2 regions of the Bradyrhizobium sp. U531 genome follow, and region 2 is predicted to be linked to the other one. Evidence: predicted binding sites of a transcription regulator. Region 2 holds the regulator's gene; the other holds the start of a gene.

Region 1 (7,339 bases), on a different contig from region 2:
CGCCCGGCATCCACGCGCGGTCGATGCGCACGACCTGCTCGACCGCCTCGATGAATACGTCCTCCGGGATCTGCGCCATCGCCATGCGGTCAGCGGAGTCCCTGAAGCGCCGGGCATTGGCGTCGGGCCGGAACAGGTTCACGCCGCCGTCGTCGCGCTTGTAGGCCTTGAGGCCTTCGAAGATCTCCTGGGCGTAGTGCAGGACGGCGCCGGCCGGATCCATCTGGAAGTTGGCGCGCGCCTCGATCTTCGCCTCGAACCAGCCACCCTTGGCCTGGTTGTAGCGGACGATGGCCATGTGGTCGGTGAAGACCCGTCCGAAGCCGGGATCGACCAGCTTGGCGACACGGTCTTTTTCGGATGTCGGATTGGATGCGGGCTGGATGTCGAATTTCATGCTCATGTCCTTGGCTCCCGCTGCCGATGGCGGCGCTGTTCTGGCGCCCGCCTGCCCGCTTCCGGGCCCGGCTGGCTTGATTGGTTTCTGGCCGAACCACCGCCAGCCTTGTTACGGCCGGTTTCCGTGGCCAGCATGTCGGGCAGGACATGCTTTTGCGGAAGGCGGAAGTCCAGTATGTTTTGCCGAAATGCCGCTCGACAATCGCACGGTAGATCTGATCCGGCCGTCGTCGCCTGTCCGGCTTTCTCCGGCCGCCATGCTTCGACGCCACCCGACGCGATACGATCTAAAATTTCGTGCGGGCTGATCGTTTTGTAACATTGAACCCAAGATACGTCAATATGCCTGACATAAATTTCGCGACGTCCTCTCAGGAAGCTGCCGGATCCAGGCCGGCCGCAGGCGATGGAGGCAATTTGCGCTGGGATATCATCGAGCTGCTGTTCTTCGCCTATCGCGATTTCGTCGGCGATCCCGACCAGGAGCTGGAGGCTTTCGGCTTCGGCCGGGCCCATCACCGGGTCATGCATTTCGTCTATCGCTATCCCGGCCTCAAGGTCGCCGACCTGCTCGACGTCCTGCGCATCACCAAGCAATCGCTCGGCCGCGTGCTCAAGCAGCTGCTGGACGAGGGCTACATCGTGCAGAAGACCGGCGACAATGATCGCCGCCAGCGGCTGCTCTACGCGACGCCGAAGGGCGAGGCGCTGGTGCAGAAGCTCGCAGGCCTGCAGACCACGCGGATCACCAAGGCACTCGCCGAGATGAGCCCGCAGGATGCCGAGACGGTGAAGCGCTTCCTGCGCGCGATGATCGACCGCGACGATCCGGACAAGGTGCTCGAGACGATCTTCGCGTCCGTCAATCAAGACACCAAGGAGTGATTGTGCCGCTCGCTGCCACTCTCGCCCGCCCGCCGGCTCGCCCGGCCGATGACGCGCCCCATCTGCTGCTGGTCGACGACGACCGCCGCATCCGCGACCTGCTCTCGCGCTTCCTCGCGGCCGAAGGCTACCGCGTCACCACCGCCGCCAGCGCCGGCGATGCAAGGTCGAAATTGCTGGGCCTGCATTTCGACTTGCTGATCCTCGACGTGATGATGCCCGGCGAGACCGGCTTCGATCTCGCCCGCTTCATCCGCACATCCTCCTCGGTGCCGATCGTGATGCTGACGGCGCGGCACGAGGCGGAGGCCCGCATCGAGGGCCTGCAGATCGGCGCCGACGACTACGTGGCAAAACCGTTCGAGCCGCGCGAGCTGGCGCTGCGCATCAACAACATTCTCAAGCGCGCCGCTCCGCCGCCGCAGGCCACGACCGTCGAGAAGATCGCCTTCGGTCCCTACATCTATCACCTCGATCGCGGCGAGCTGCGCCAGGGCGAGGAGGTCATCCACCTCACCGACCGCGAGCGCGAGATGCTGCGCATCCTCTCGGAGACGCCGGGCGAGACCGTGCCGCGCAGCGCGCTGACCGGAAATGGCAGCGTCAACGAGCGCGCCGTCGACGTGCAGATCAACCGCCTCCGGCGCAAGATCGAGACCGACCCCGCCAATCCGCTGTTCCTGCAGGCGGTGCGCGGCATCGGCTACCGGCTGGTGGCCTCGCCATAACGCAAGTGAAGCGCGCCAGATGAGCACGATCGATACCGGCCTGACGCTGCTCCGAAGCGCCGCCGGCCGCGTCTCCGCCGTCAATGGCTGGATGGGCAACGCATTCAAGGGCTGGATGCCGACCGGCCTCTATGCCCGCGCGCTCCTCATCATGATCGTGCCGATGGTGATCCTTCAGTCGGTCGTCGCCTTCGTGTTCATGGAGCGGCACTGGAACACGGTGACGCGCCGCCTGTCGGCCGCCGTGGTGCAGGACATCGCCGCGCTGATCGACGTCTACAAGGGCTATCCGCAGGACAAGGACCGCAACGAGATCCGCCGCATCGCGCAGCAGCGCCTCGGCCTCGTGGTCGACTTCCTGCCCGCCGGCGACATGCCGCCGCCGGGACCAAAGCCGTTCTTCTCGCTGCTCGACCAGACGCTGTCGGTGCAGCTCGGCCGCCAGATCGGCCGCTCGTTCTGGATCGACACGGTCGGCCGCTCCAATCTCGTCGAGATCCGCATCCAGCTCGACGATGCCGTGATGCGCGTGTTCGCGCAGCGCAGCGCCGCCTATGCTTCGAACTCGGAGATCTTCCTGTTCTGGATGGTCGGCACGTCGTCGATCCTCCTGATCGTCGCGGTGCTGTTCCTGCGGAACCAGATCAAGCCGATCCTGCGGCTCGCGGACGCCGCCGAAAGCTTCGGCAAGGGCCGCGAAGCCCCGAACTTCCGCCCGCGCGGCGCGCGCGAGGTGCGGCGCGCCTCGATTGCCTTCCTCGAGATGAAGTCGCGCATCGAGCGCACGATGGAGCAACGCACCGCGATGCTCGCCGGCGTCAGCCACGATCTGCGCACCATCCTGACCCGCTTCAAGCTCGAGCTGGCGCTGATCGGCGACAGCCCCGAGCTCGACGGGATGCGCAAGGACGTCGACGAGATGTCGATGATGCTCGAGGACTACCTCGCCTTTGCCCGCGGCGATTCCGGCGAGCAGTCGCAGCCGACCGACATGGCGCAGGCACTTGAGGAGCTGCGCGGCGACGCCGAGCGTCACGGCCATACCGCGACCGTCGCATTCCACGGCCTGCCCGTGGTGACGGTGAAGCCGGCCTCGTTCAAGCGCTGCCTCGCCAACCTCGTCACCAACGCGGCGCGCTACGGCAAGAGCATCGCCATCACCGGACAGCGCGATCACCGTTATTTGACCGTGACGGTTGACGACGACGGCCCCGGCATTCCCACGCATTTGCGCGAAGAAGTGTTCAAGCCGTTCCTGCGGCTGGACAACGCCCGCAACCAGGACGAAGGCGGCACCGGCCTTGGCCTCGCCATCGCCCGCGACATCGCCCGCTCGCATGGCGGCGACATCACGCTGGGCGACAGCCCGATGGGGGGATTGAGGGCGAGCGTGAGGATACCGGTGTAGGTGGCTCTTCCCTTCTCCCCCTGTGGGGAGAAGGTGGCGCGAAGCGCCGGATGAGGGGTTGCTTCGGCAAATTCAAAAGCAAGAGTGCCGCACCCGGAGAGAGACCCCTCACCCGTCTCGCCGCTTCGCGGCGAGCCACCCTCTCCCACAAGGGGAGAGGGAAAGAGGCCTACTTCGGCAGCAGCGCCTTCAGCTTGTCCATGTCGCGCACGTTCATCTTGAAGCCGCCCGGCATCACGATGTCGCCGGGCTTCTGCTCCGGCTTGCAGGCGCCGAGCCATTTCGCTTCGAGAGTCATCGCGGTGTCGCGGCCCGCGGCACCTGCGGCGCCGCCCTGCGCGTGCGAGGTGGTCTTCACCGTATAGGCCGAGTTGAAATCGCCCGTGATCTCGGCATGCGAGGTCGTGCTGATGCCGGCGACGCTGCACTCGGAATCGCTGACATAGCCGGCCGCGGTCTTCTTGACGTCCTGCTTGGAGCAGATCTGCTTGGCCATCGGGGAGACGTTGTTGTTCATCTCCTTGTCGACGGTCTCGTCGGTGCAGTGCTGCATGGTCATCTCTGGCACCGGCCCGCCGGTGCGAACCATCTTCAATTCCCAGAGGCCGGCCTTGCGCACGGGCAGATCTTCGGCGCTGGCGCTGCCTGCCGACAGGACGAGGCAAAGGCTTGAGCCGAGCAAAGCGAGTTTGCGCGTCATGTGGGAATCTCCCGGCTGCGAGATGGCGGCGCTATTTGAGCGCTCTGATACGATGGGTCTCAGTACAGCGTGCGGATCGGCTGCTCGGCGGCGCCGTACGGCACCCAGCGGCAGGAGAACGAGATGTAACCGCCCTCATAGGCCTGCACGGCGAGGAATTTGACCACCTTGCCGTAGCGCGCGCAGTGATCGACCGCGACCTGACGGGCATCGACCTGGGTGGCCATCGAATAGGCGATGATGCCGCCGGTGTCATTGCCCTTGAACGGCGGCACATAGTCGGCACGCGCCGGCTGGCTCGCCGTCAGACCCGAGGCAACCAGGCTCGCAAGAAGGCCCGCGGCCGCAATGATTCGCATTCCCGTCACTCCAATTGATTGGCCGCCAGTTTACGGTGCCGGACTGGAAGTGAAAAGAACCGATGCCCTGCCGACTGCGACGTTGTGGTCAACTCCTGGCGAAGTGTTGCCGCGCTGCACTTGACCTACCCCGGCCTTCGCGGCACCGTCCGGCCTTCGCTAGACTTCAGCCGTCCGGATTGACCATGCGCGCCTCCTCCCCGAAATCGCTCCGCTTTGCCGCTTTGCTCGGCCTCCTGTTCGGGGCGATGTCGCTCGGCGAGGCCAGGGCCGCCAACCCGCTCGAATTGAACTTCTGGCTGAGCGGGCCGCGCTACGACGGGACCGTCGCCGATTGTGACAGGGCGCTGCCGACCATCGCCACCCAGTTCTGGGAAAAGGAAAGCACGTTCTGGAATTCCTCGTTGAAGATCACCGGCTTCTCCGCCGTGCGCGAGACCGCGTTCCGGCCCTGGCAGTCCGACAACATTCCGCGCCGCTATTGCACCGCTGACGCCATGCTCAACGACGGCAAGATGCGCAAGGTGCATTACTCGCTGATCGAGGATGGCGGCTTCGCCGGCTACGGCAACGGCGTCGAGTGGTGCGTGGTCGGGCTCGATCGCAACTGGGCCTACAACCCGGCCTGCCGCGCCGCCAAGCCCTGATTCGAAGACCGGATTTCGGCCGATCAACCGGCCGGACGGCGCTCGCTCGAATTTTGTTCTTGAAATGTTCCTATCGCCTGCTAGGCTTCCCTGCACAGTCTAGTTGAGGGGCGTCGCCATGTTTCATTCCAGATTGCGTCCGTTCTGCCGCCTGATGATCTCGCTGGCCCTCGCCGCCGGGCTCGCCACTCTCGCCGGCGGCGCCAAGGCCCAGGACAAGCGGCAGAACGCGCCGGGCGCGTTCGATTTCTATGTGCTGTCGCTGTCGTGGTCGCCTTCGTTCTGCGAGGAGGCCGCCGAGCGGGGCGGACGCTCCCAGATCCAGTGCAGCGGGCGGCCCTACGCTTTCGTCGTGCATGGGCTGTGGCCGCAATATGAGAACGGCTTCCCGGAATATTGCCAGCGCCCATCGCCCCGGCTGAACCGCAACATCGTCTCCTCGATGCTCGATCTGATGCCGGCGCCGGGCCTGATCTTCAACGAATGGGACAAGCACGGCACCTGCTCGGGCCTCGAGGGTCGCAGCTATTTCGAGACGATCCGCAAGGCGCGCGCCGCGATCAAGATTCCCGCCGAATATCTCGATCTGTCGCAAGCCAAGACCGTGTCGCCGGCGGAGGTGGAGGAGGCCTTCATCAAGGCCAATCCGGGGCTGAGCAATGCCGCCGTCTCGGTCACCTGCAACCGGACCCGGCTGTCCGAGGTCCGCATCTGCCTCAGCAAGGACCTGCAGTTCCGCGCCTGCGAGGAAACCGACCGCCGCGCCTGCCGCCGCGACCAGGTGACGATGCCGCCGATCAGGGGCGGCTAGCTCCGTCATTGCGAGCGCAGCGAAGCAATCCAGAGTGCCTCCGCGGACGCATTTCTGGATTGCTTCGCTGCGCTCGCAATGACAAGGGGTTAGGATCGCGCAAGACAACGTAGTCCTATTCCCATGAATTACCGCCACGCCTTCCACGCCGGCAGCTTCGCCGATGTCATCAAGCACATCGTGCTGGCGCGCATCATCACCTATCTGCAGGACAAGCCGGCGGCGTTCCGCGTCATCGACACCCATGCCGGCGCCGGCCTCTACGATCTCGACAGCGACGAGGCGCGCCGGAGCGGCGAATGGCTGACCGGCATCGCGCGGCTGATGCAGGCCCGGCTCTCGAACGAAAGCGTGGCGCTGGCAAAACCCTATCTCGACATCGTCCGCGCCTTCAATCCGAAGGGGGAGCTCAAGGCGTATCCGGGTTCGCCGCTGATCGCGCGCGGCCTGCTCCGGCCACAGGACCGCCTCGTCGCCTGCGAGCTCGAGCCGAAGGCACGGAAAGCGTTGATCGGCGCGCTGCGCCGCGACGAGCAGGCCCGCGTGGTCGATCTCGACGGCTGGGTGGCGCTGCCGGCCTTCGTGCCGCCAAAGGAGCGGCGTGGCCTCGTGCTGATCGATCCGCCGTTCGAGGCAAAGGACGAGTTCGAACGGCTGGGCGATGCCTTCGCCACGGCCTTCGCGAAATGGCCGACCGGCATCTACCTCATCTGGTATCCGGCCAAGAGCCGGCGCGCCACCGAGCTGCTGGCGCAGACCGTGGCGCGGCTCGCAGCCGCAGCAAAACCACCGGGAAATTGTCTGCGCCTCGAGTTCAGCGTCGCGCCCCAGCTCGAGGGCGGAGCGCTGGCCTCCACCGGGCTCTTGATCGTCAATCCGCCCTACACGCTGCAGGGCGAACTCAAGACCATCCTGCCCGAGCTGGAGATGCCGCTCGGCCAGGGCGGCGCTGCCAGATTCCGATTGGAGGTCCCCAAGCTCTAGCGAGAGGCCGTAACACTCCGGCATTCTTGGGAAAAATATGCAGGAGCGGTAGTCAATCCGCAGAGAACCGTATTATGCTGTTTTCGTGACTGGCTTTACGTTCCGCTTCCGCGAATGGTTGCGGCGGAGTGAAGGCCTAAGAAAGATCCGGCCGGACCGCTCAGGTCCGCCCAAGGATGGCCAGCTCTCCCGGGCTCCGTAACGCCCGGTCATGTCGCGACGTGTGTCTGCGTCGCGGCGGAGGAGCAATGAGGGGGAGTTTCCCGATGGCCATGACGGGAACGGTTAAGTTTTTCAACGGCGAACGCGGCTACGGATTCATCAAGCCTGACGACGGCGGCCGCGACGTCTTCGTGCATATTACTGCTGTGGAGCGGGCCGGACTGAAGGACCTTGCGGAAGGACAGCGCATTACTTT
Region 2 (7,339 bases):
TGTCGGGCTTCTCGACATAGCTCGCCTTGACGCGCTCGAACACCGTGCCGAACAAATTGAGCTGGGAATAGGCGTCATCCGCGCTGGTCGCCGCCCGGGCCGCCCAGACACCACCGTGCGGGCTGGCTACCAAAAGGGTCAGGCACGCTCCGGTGAGCGCGCCCAGTGGGAACAGCAGGGATTTCCGCATGGAGGGGCTGGCCTTTTTGCTTGGCGGTTCGGTTGTCTTTCGAGACGTCTTTCCAGACTTGGAAGTCGCCCATGCAATTGGCGATCCAGCCTGCTTCTCACAATACCATTCTGGTTTCTTCAAGGCCGGGATGCCATGCCGGCGTGTCCTCCGCAGAAATCGCTTCGTCCGGACCTAAACTTTTGGCAACGTTGCCGGACTGGTCCGCCCGCAAGGGGACCAGGTGGGCCGGTCCATGCCTCGCAGCTATGCCATTTTAGGATGGTTTTGGAGGGCTGGACGGGTTAGGCGATGACATAAGGCTTCAAATTCTCGGGAGGATAAAACAAATGAACGAAGCACCCCGCATCCGGCCGGAACGGAACGTCGAACTCGGCGCCAGCACTGAGCCGTTCCAGAACCTGCACGAATTCATCCGGAAAGCGCGGGCCAATCTCAACCAGAACGCCTGGGACTACATCGTCGGCGCCGCCGAGACCGAAACCACGATGCGCCGCAACCGCATGGCGCTCGACGAGATCGCCTTTCGCCCGCGGGTGCTGCGCGACGTTCGCAAGGTGGACGGCTCGGTCCAGCAGTTCGGCCGCAAGATGCGCCTGCCCGTGGTCATCGCCCCCGTCGGCGCGCTCGAGATCTTCGATCCGGACGGCGCGGCAAGCGTCGCGCGCGGTGCCGGCGCTTTCGGTGCGGCGCACATGCTGAGCTCGGTGTCCGAGCCGGGCCTGGAGAAGACCGCCGAGGCCGCGCCCGATGCGCTCCGGCTCTACCAGCTCTACGTCCGCGGCGACGACGCCTTCGTTGCCGATGTCGTCAGCCGCTCCGAGAAGAACGGCTATGCCGGGTTCTGCCTGACCGTGGACACCGCCCATTACAGCCGTCGTGAGCGCGACATCGCCAAGCGTTACGTTCGCGAGAGCCGCCTGCGCGCCACCGGTGGCGACTACCAGAAGGGCCTGGAGTGGCGGACCGTGAAGATGATCAAGGACAAGTTCAAGATCCCGCTGATCCTCAAGGGCATCGCCACCGCCGAGGACGCCCTGATCGCGGTCGATCACGGGGTCGAGTGGATTTACGTCTCCAACCACGGCGGCCGCCAGCTCGACCATGGCCGCGGTGCCATGCATGTGCTGCCGGAGATCGTCGAGGCCGTGAAGGGCCGCGCCAAGATCATGGTCGACGGCGGCATCTGTCGCGGCACCGACATCGTCAAGGCCATCGCGGCCGGTGCGGACCTCGTCGGCATCGGCCGGCTGCAATGCTGGGCGCTCGCAGCCGCCGGCGAAGCCGGCATCGCGCGGATGCTCGAGCTCCTGGAGGACGAGGTGCTGCGCTGCCTCGGCCTCTTGGGGGCCACGTCGTTTGCCGAGGTCGACAAATCCTGCCTGCATCCGGCGACCGCAACCAATGCGCCGAGCGTGTTCAGCGCGTTCCCGCTGTTCGACCACGACCCTTACCGGTACTGATCGGCCGGTACTGATCGGCATATCCCAAGTGAAAAGGACGCAGGTGACATCGCTCTCTCCCGGCAGCGCCGATGCGCTTCTGTTCGATCTCGGGCGCGTGGTGCTCGACATCGACTTCTCCAAGGCGATCGCCTGCTGGGCGGGACATGCCGGCTGCGCCCCTGAGTCGATCGTCGCGCGCTATGTGCGCGACGAAGCCTATCGGATGCACGAAGTCGGCAAGATCAGCGACGAGGAGTATTTCGCCTCGCTCCGCAGCTCACTCGGGATCGGCATTTCGGACGCGCAGTTCCTGGAGGGCTGGAACGCGATTTTTGCGGGCGAGATGCCCGACATCGCCGAGCTTCTGCCGCGTGCAGCAAGACAGATGCCGCTCTACGCCTTCTCCAACACCAACCGGCCGCATGTCGATTATTTCTCGAGGGAATATGCCGATCTGCTCGGCCATTTCCGAACGCTGTATCTGTCGTCCAGCATCGGCTTGCGCAAACCCGATGCGGAAGCTTTCGACCATGTCATCGCCGAGATCGGCGTGCCCGCGGAGCGAATCGTGTTCTTCGACGATCTTGACGAGAATGTTGAAGGCGCGCGGGCGCGTGGATTGAGGGCCGTGCATGTGACGTCGCCGCGCGATGTCGGGAACGCCTTGAAGCCGCTGGGCATCTGAGGTTACGCTGTCGTCGTCAGCGGCCGGCAGCGCACACATTCCGCGCTGCTAATTTTTGCACACGTATGGAACCTGATCACTTTGTGCATTTTTGTACAAAGTTCCGGGAACGGAATACCACCCTTCGGACTCATGACTCCGTTGGGACTTCTACACCGGACTGAACCAAGTGCTGGGCAAAACCTACCTTACAAAACAAGCCTCTCTCCTGCTTGAATTCGCAAGAACCACCTCGGATTCCGACCTGTCCGCCAAGTTGATCAGCAAGGCTGCCGACTTGAAATCGCAGGCCGATCCGCTGCCCGACAAAGATCAGGGCCCCAAAGCTCCCGACGTCGCATCGGATATCAGCCCGGACAGGCCGACCGGGAGTTGATCGATGCTGGCCGTGGCGCTGGTCATTCTCGTCCTCGCCATGGCCACGCTGCTGCCGATCGGTCTCATTCTCTGGATCATGCCGCGTCGCGCTTGAGCTTGCTTTCCATCCGAAGGTGAAAGCAGCGAAATCCATCGCCCGCGCCATCGCCATCTTTGCCTCTGTTCCCACGCTCGGTTAGAAGACTGTCGGAACATTCGTCCGACCCTGCCGAGCTGGAGTTTCGCCGTGGCCCTGATGCCGGTTTCCGACGCCCTTGCTGCGGTGCTGGCGGGTGCAGAGCCGCTGCCTGAGCAGATGGTTTCGCTCGACGAAGCCCATCACCGCGTGCTCGCTCATGACGTCGCGGCGCGGCGCACGCAGCCGCCCCAGGCCATGTCGGCGATGGACGGCTATGCGGTGCGCGCGGCCGATGCGGCCAGGATCGATGCCAAACTGACGGTAATCGGCGAAGTCGCAGCGGGCCGGCCCTTTGCTCAAGCGGTCGGCGCCGGCGAAGCCGTGCGAATCTTCACCGGCGGCGTCGTCCCCGAGGGGGCGGACGCCGTGGTGATCCAGGAGGACACCGTCGCCGACGGTAACAGCGTCACGATCAGGGAGGCTGCGATCGTCGGACGGCATATCCGCCCGGCCGGCGTCGATTTCCGCGAGGGCGAGGTGCTCCTGCGCAAGGGAAACCGCCTGACGGAACGCGATCTCTCGCTCGCGGCGGCGATGAATTACCCGCACCTCGCGGTCTGCCGCCGCCCGAAGGTCGCAATCCTCGCCACCGGCGACGAGCTTGTGATGCCAGGCACCACGCCGGGGCACGGCCAGATCGTCTATTCGAACGGCTATGCCCTGCACGCGCTCGCCCGCAGCGAGGGCGCCGAGACCATCGACCTTGGCGTGGCCGCCGATACGCTTGCAGCCACAGCCGCCGGCATCCGGCGCGCCCGCGAGAGCGGTGCCGACATCCTGATCACCACCGGCGGCGCGTCGGTCGGCGACCACGATCTGGTGCAGCAGGCACTGAAGGACGAAGGCACGGCGATGTCGTTCTGGAAGATCGCGATGCGGCCCGGCAAGCCGATGATGCACGGCCGGCTCGGCGCGATGCGTGCGGTCGGCCTGCCCGGCAATCCCGTGTCGTCCTATGTGTGCGCCTTCCTGTTCATGGTGCCGCTGATTCGCGCGCTGTCGGGCCGTTCAGTGATTCATCATCGTCGCGAGCGCGCCGTGCTCGGAAAAGATCTCGGCGCCAACGACCAGCGCGAGGATTATCTGCGCGCGCGCCTGGAGCTGCGCGACGACGGCACGCAGATCGCCCTGCCCGTCAATCATCAGGACTCCTCTCTGCTTGCGAATCTCGCTGCGGCACAGGTACTTCTCGTGCGCCCGCCGTTCGCACCGAAGGCCGAGGCCGGCAGCCCCTGCGAGGTGCTGCGGCTCCCCGCCTGATTTGCGCGATTACACGCATTCCGCGAGTTTCGTTTCGTTCACGGTAAATTAAGCAGTTGCGGAACATGTATCGAACATATAGTGTCCGTTCATGATTTGTTTCGAGGATGTAGCGGCTTATCGCTGAATTCATCGTCTCGGAATCGAACGACATCAACCGGGGGACTTTGGTCGAGATGTTAACGCGCAAACAATACGAGCTTCTGCGGTTCATCAGCGAACGTCTGAAGGAAAGCGGCGTACCGCCCTCCTTCGACGAGATGAAGGATGCGCTCGACCTGCGCTCGAAGTCGGGCATTCACCGCCTGATCACCGCGCTCGAAGAGCGCGGCTTCATCCGCCGCCTGCCCAACCGCGCCCGCGCCATCGAAGTGATCAAGCTGCCGGAGCTCCAGGCTGCTGCCAGCAACCGACGCGGCTTCACGCCGAGCGTCATCGAGGGCAATCTCGGCAAGGTCCGCGCGAGCTCCATCCCGTCCGCGGACGAGGGCGAGCGCCCCGTGGCGGTGCCGGTGATGGGCCGCATCGCCGCCGGTACGCCGATCGAGGCCCTGCAGACCCGCAGCCACACGATCAGCGTACCGCCCGACATGCTCGGCTCCGGCGAGCACTACGCCCTTGAAGTGCGCGGCGATTCCATGGTCGAGGCCGGTATCCTCGACGGCGACATGGCTCTGATCCAGCGCAACGAGAGCGCCGATACCGGCGACATCGTGGTGGCGCTGATCGACGATGAGGAAGCGACCCTCAAGCGCTTCCGCCGCCGCGGTGCCTCGATCGCGCTCGAGCCGGCCAATGCCGCTTACGAGGTGCGCATCCTGCCGCCGAACCGCGTGAAGATTCAGGGCAAGCTGATCGGGCTTTACCGCAAGTACTGAGCCCGAAACGGGCTCGATACTGAAATCACCTGGCGCCTGTTGCGCGCCGTCGATCGGCAGCGCCGATCAGAGATTGGAGCGGATGATGGTCCGCTCCGGCTGGATGGTCCTTCTGGTATTGCACAGATTGTCCGGCCCTTCTTTCACGGCGAGAGTCTCGGCAAGCCGCGCGAAGCCAGAGCGCATCGCAGTTCTTTCGAGACCGCCATGTGCCAGTTCGTTCTGTGCCAATTTATTTTGAGTGGTGCGCGACGGCGCTGATCCCCGCATCAGCGTCGCGCGTTGCCCATGTGTCATGGGTGATGACCGGGCAATGCGCATTGCAATCGCGAGCCGCGATTCTCTTTGACGATCTCAAGCCATTCGATTTCCGCGGTCGTCGACAACCGCCTGCCCGAATGCACGCAGGCAGACTTTGTTCCTGTCGGATTCGAAAAGATAAAGTGATCGCGGCACGTGGATCCCAGCCGTAGATTTGCCTACAACCAAGCAGAGCGTTGCGTGCTTCCACTCCGAGGCCTGTGCCTCCAAGGCAGGTGCGGGTCGTCATCTTCGAATGAGGAGCAACCCGATGTGTGACTACAGCCTGCATGCCGTCGCGACGCGCCCCGCTGAAGTGGGCGAGACGATCGTCACGACAACGTTCCGCGGCACCTCGACGCGCGGCTTCGCCTCCGAGGCCGATCTCACCGTTGCGGTCTGCCTGCTGCCGGGAACGGAGCTCGCCTTCGCCGACAACGTCCGTTACGACAACCGCTGGATCTGGACGCGCACCGTCAACTCCCGCGTCGGCAAGTTCGGCAAGATCGATCCGCACGTTCCCGATCGTCACCATGACGCGATCGAATTTCCTGATGGCAAGTACGTACTGGTGACGCAGCTTGTCGAAGGCCAGCGCGCAACCGTGCTGCAACTGCCGGTGACGCAGCCGCTCGGCGAACGCGAGCACAAGCCTGAGACCACCGCCGACAGCCGGTCCCCGATCACGCCGATGCCGATCGGCTGACAGAGACGTCAGTCCTCCGCCTGAAGATCGGCCTCCGACGGGGTCGCATCCTTGGCGCGCGGAGCCGCCGCCCTCGGCATCAGGGCCGTTTCGAAATCTCCCTCGCCGGCGGCCGCCGGCGACCAGGGGCGGTTCGTGCCTCTCGCCCTCACCGCCTGAACCGAAAAGCCGTCGCCACGCCGGGTCAGCGCCAGCGTACCCTGTCGCAGCAGCCTTGGCCGGTCCACCACCATCGCCGCGCAGTCCGGCGGCGCCGGCCGCGACGTCACCACCAGCGCTGCGCGGCTGCAATCGTCCGCGAGCGCGTCGATGCGCGAGGCCAGCGCGACCAGCCGTCCGTCGGCGAGCGGCGTGACGCAGCCCGCCTCGTCGCACGATATGCCCTCAGTCAGCGAGGCGCTGCCGGCATCGCGGGAATCGGCATCGGCCGCGAGCCATTCCTTCAGCAGGAAATTGTCCTTGCCCGTCCTGATCAGATGCAGACGCCCGTCCCCGCCTCGCACCGCGACGCTGGCGCCGTCCCGGGCAACCAGGATGTCGGGCTGCCGCACCGACAGGCCCCAGGCGATGGAAGCCAGCAGCACGGCGGCACCGCACCAGCGCAAGGGCGTGCGCAACAGGCCCATCAGGATGAGGCCGAGGCTCGCCGCGATCAGCGGCGCGATGCCGAAAGCGGGAATGCGGCCGACCGCGCCCGGCAGCGCCGCCACCCAACGCGACACCGCAACCATCCAGTCGATACCGATCCCCATCAGCCACCAGAACACACCATCGAGCCCGAAAGGCGCCGCGAGCAGGCCCAACAGCCCCGCCGGCATCACCAGCGCCGAGACCACCGGCATCGCGCCGAGATTGGCGAGCACGCCATAGGGCGTGACACGATGGAAGTGGAAGGCGGCATAGGGCGTGGTCGCAAGTCCCGCGATCAGCGACGCCAGGAACAGCATCGCAATCTCGCGGCCGCCCCACATCGCGATCCGAGCCGTCGTGGAGTGATCCGGCGAGGCGAACAGGTTCGGCATGCCGATCTGGACCAGCGCGACCAGACCCAGCGTTGCCGCGAACGACATCTGGAAGCTCGGATGCACCAGCGCCTCCGGCGCAACCGCAAGCACGATCAATGCCGCCACGGCCAGCGTGCGGAAGGTGATGGCGCGGCGATCGACCATCACGGCGATCAGCACCACGGCCGTCATGAAGAACGATCTCTGCGTTGCCACCTCCGCGCCCGAGAGCAGCAAATAGAACGCGGCCGCAACCAGCGCTGCGGCCGCCGACCATTTCTTGATGGCGAAGCCGACAGCAAAGCCCGGGATCAG

Evidence for each region. The regulator LexA, encoded in region 2, represses DNA repair genes until DNA is damaged. The targets are predictions, from matches to a motif close to TGTTCNNNNTGTGTTCNG.
Region 1: QRQ56_RS36045 (ribonuclease T2 family protein) is a predicted target of LexA. The motif match lies at 5,181-5,198, and genes of this name have one in related genera.

What each region holds. Positions count from the first base shown of each region.
Region 1 is NZ_JASVEN010000013.1:109,653-116,991, forward strand. Features, by position in the region: gene QRQ56_RS36010 (branched-chain amino acid aminotransferase) at 1-403, opposite strand, end outside; gene QRQ56_RS36015 (MarR family winged helix-turn-helix transcriptional regulator) at 742-1,284, shown strand; gene QRQ56_RS36020 (response regulator) at 1,281-2,012, shown strand; gene QRQ56_RS36025 (ATP-binding protein) at 2,032-3,420, shown strand; gene QRQ56_RS36030 (DUF3617 domain-containing protein) at 3,590-4,120, opposite strand; gene QRQ56_RS36035 (hypothetical protein) at 4,180-4,479, opposite strand; gene QRQ56_RS36040 (hypothetical protein) at 4,665-5,126, shown strand; gene QRQ56_RS36045 (ribonuclease T2 family protein) at 5,245-5,937, shown strand; gene QRQ56_RS36050 (23S rRNA (adenine(2030)-N(6))-methyltransferase RlmJ) at 6,061-6,921, shown strand; gene QRQ56_RS36055 (cold-shock protein) at 7,188-7,339, shown strand, end outside.
Region 2 is NZ_JASVEN010000001.1:1,070,438-1,077,776, reverse strand. Features, by position in the region: gene QRQ56_RS05375 (S41 family peptidase) at 1-190, opposite strand, end outside; gene QRQ56_RS05370 (alpha-hydroxy acid oxidase) at 520-1,653, shown strand; gene QRQ56_RS05365 (HAD family hydrolase) at 1,697-2,320, shown strand; gene QRQ56_RS05360 (hypothetical protein) at 2,490-2,696, shown strand; gene QRQ56_RS05355 (molybdopterin molybdotransferase MoeA) at 2,925-4,136, shown strand; gene lexA (transcriptional repressor LexA) at 4,313-5,014, shown strand; gene QRQ56_RS05345 (hypothetical protein) at 5,081-5,335, opposite strand; gene QRQ56_RS05340 (hypothetical protein) at 5,586-6,020, shown strand; gene QRQ56_RS05335 (ComEC/Rec2 family competence protein) at 6,029-7,339, opposite strand, start outside.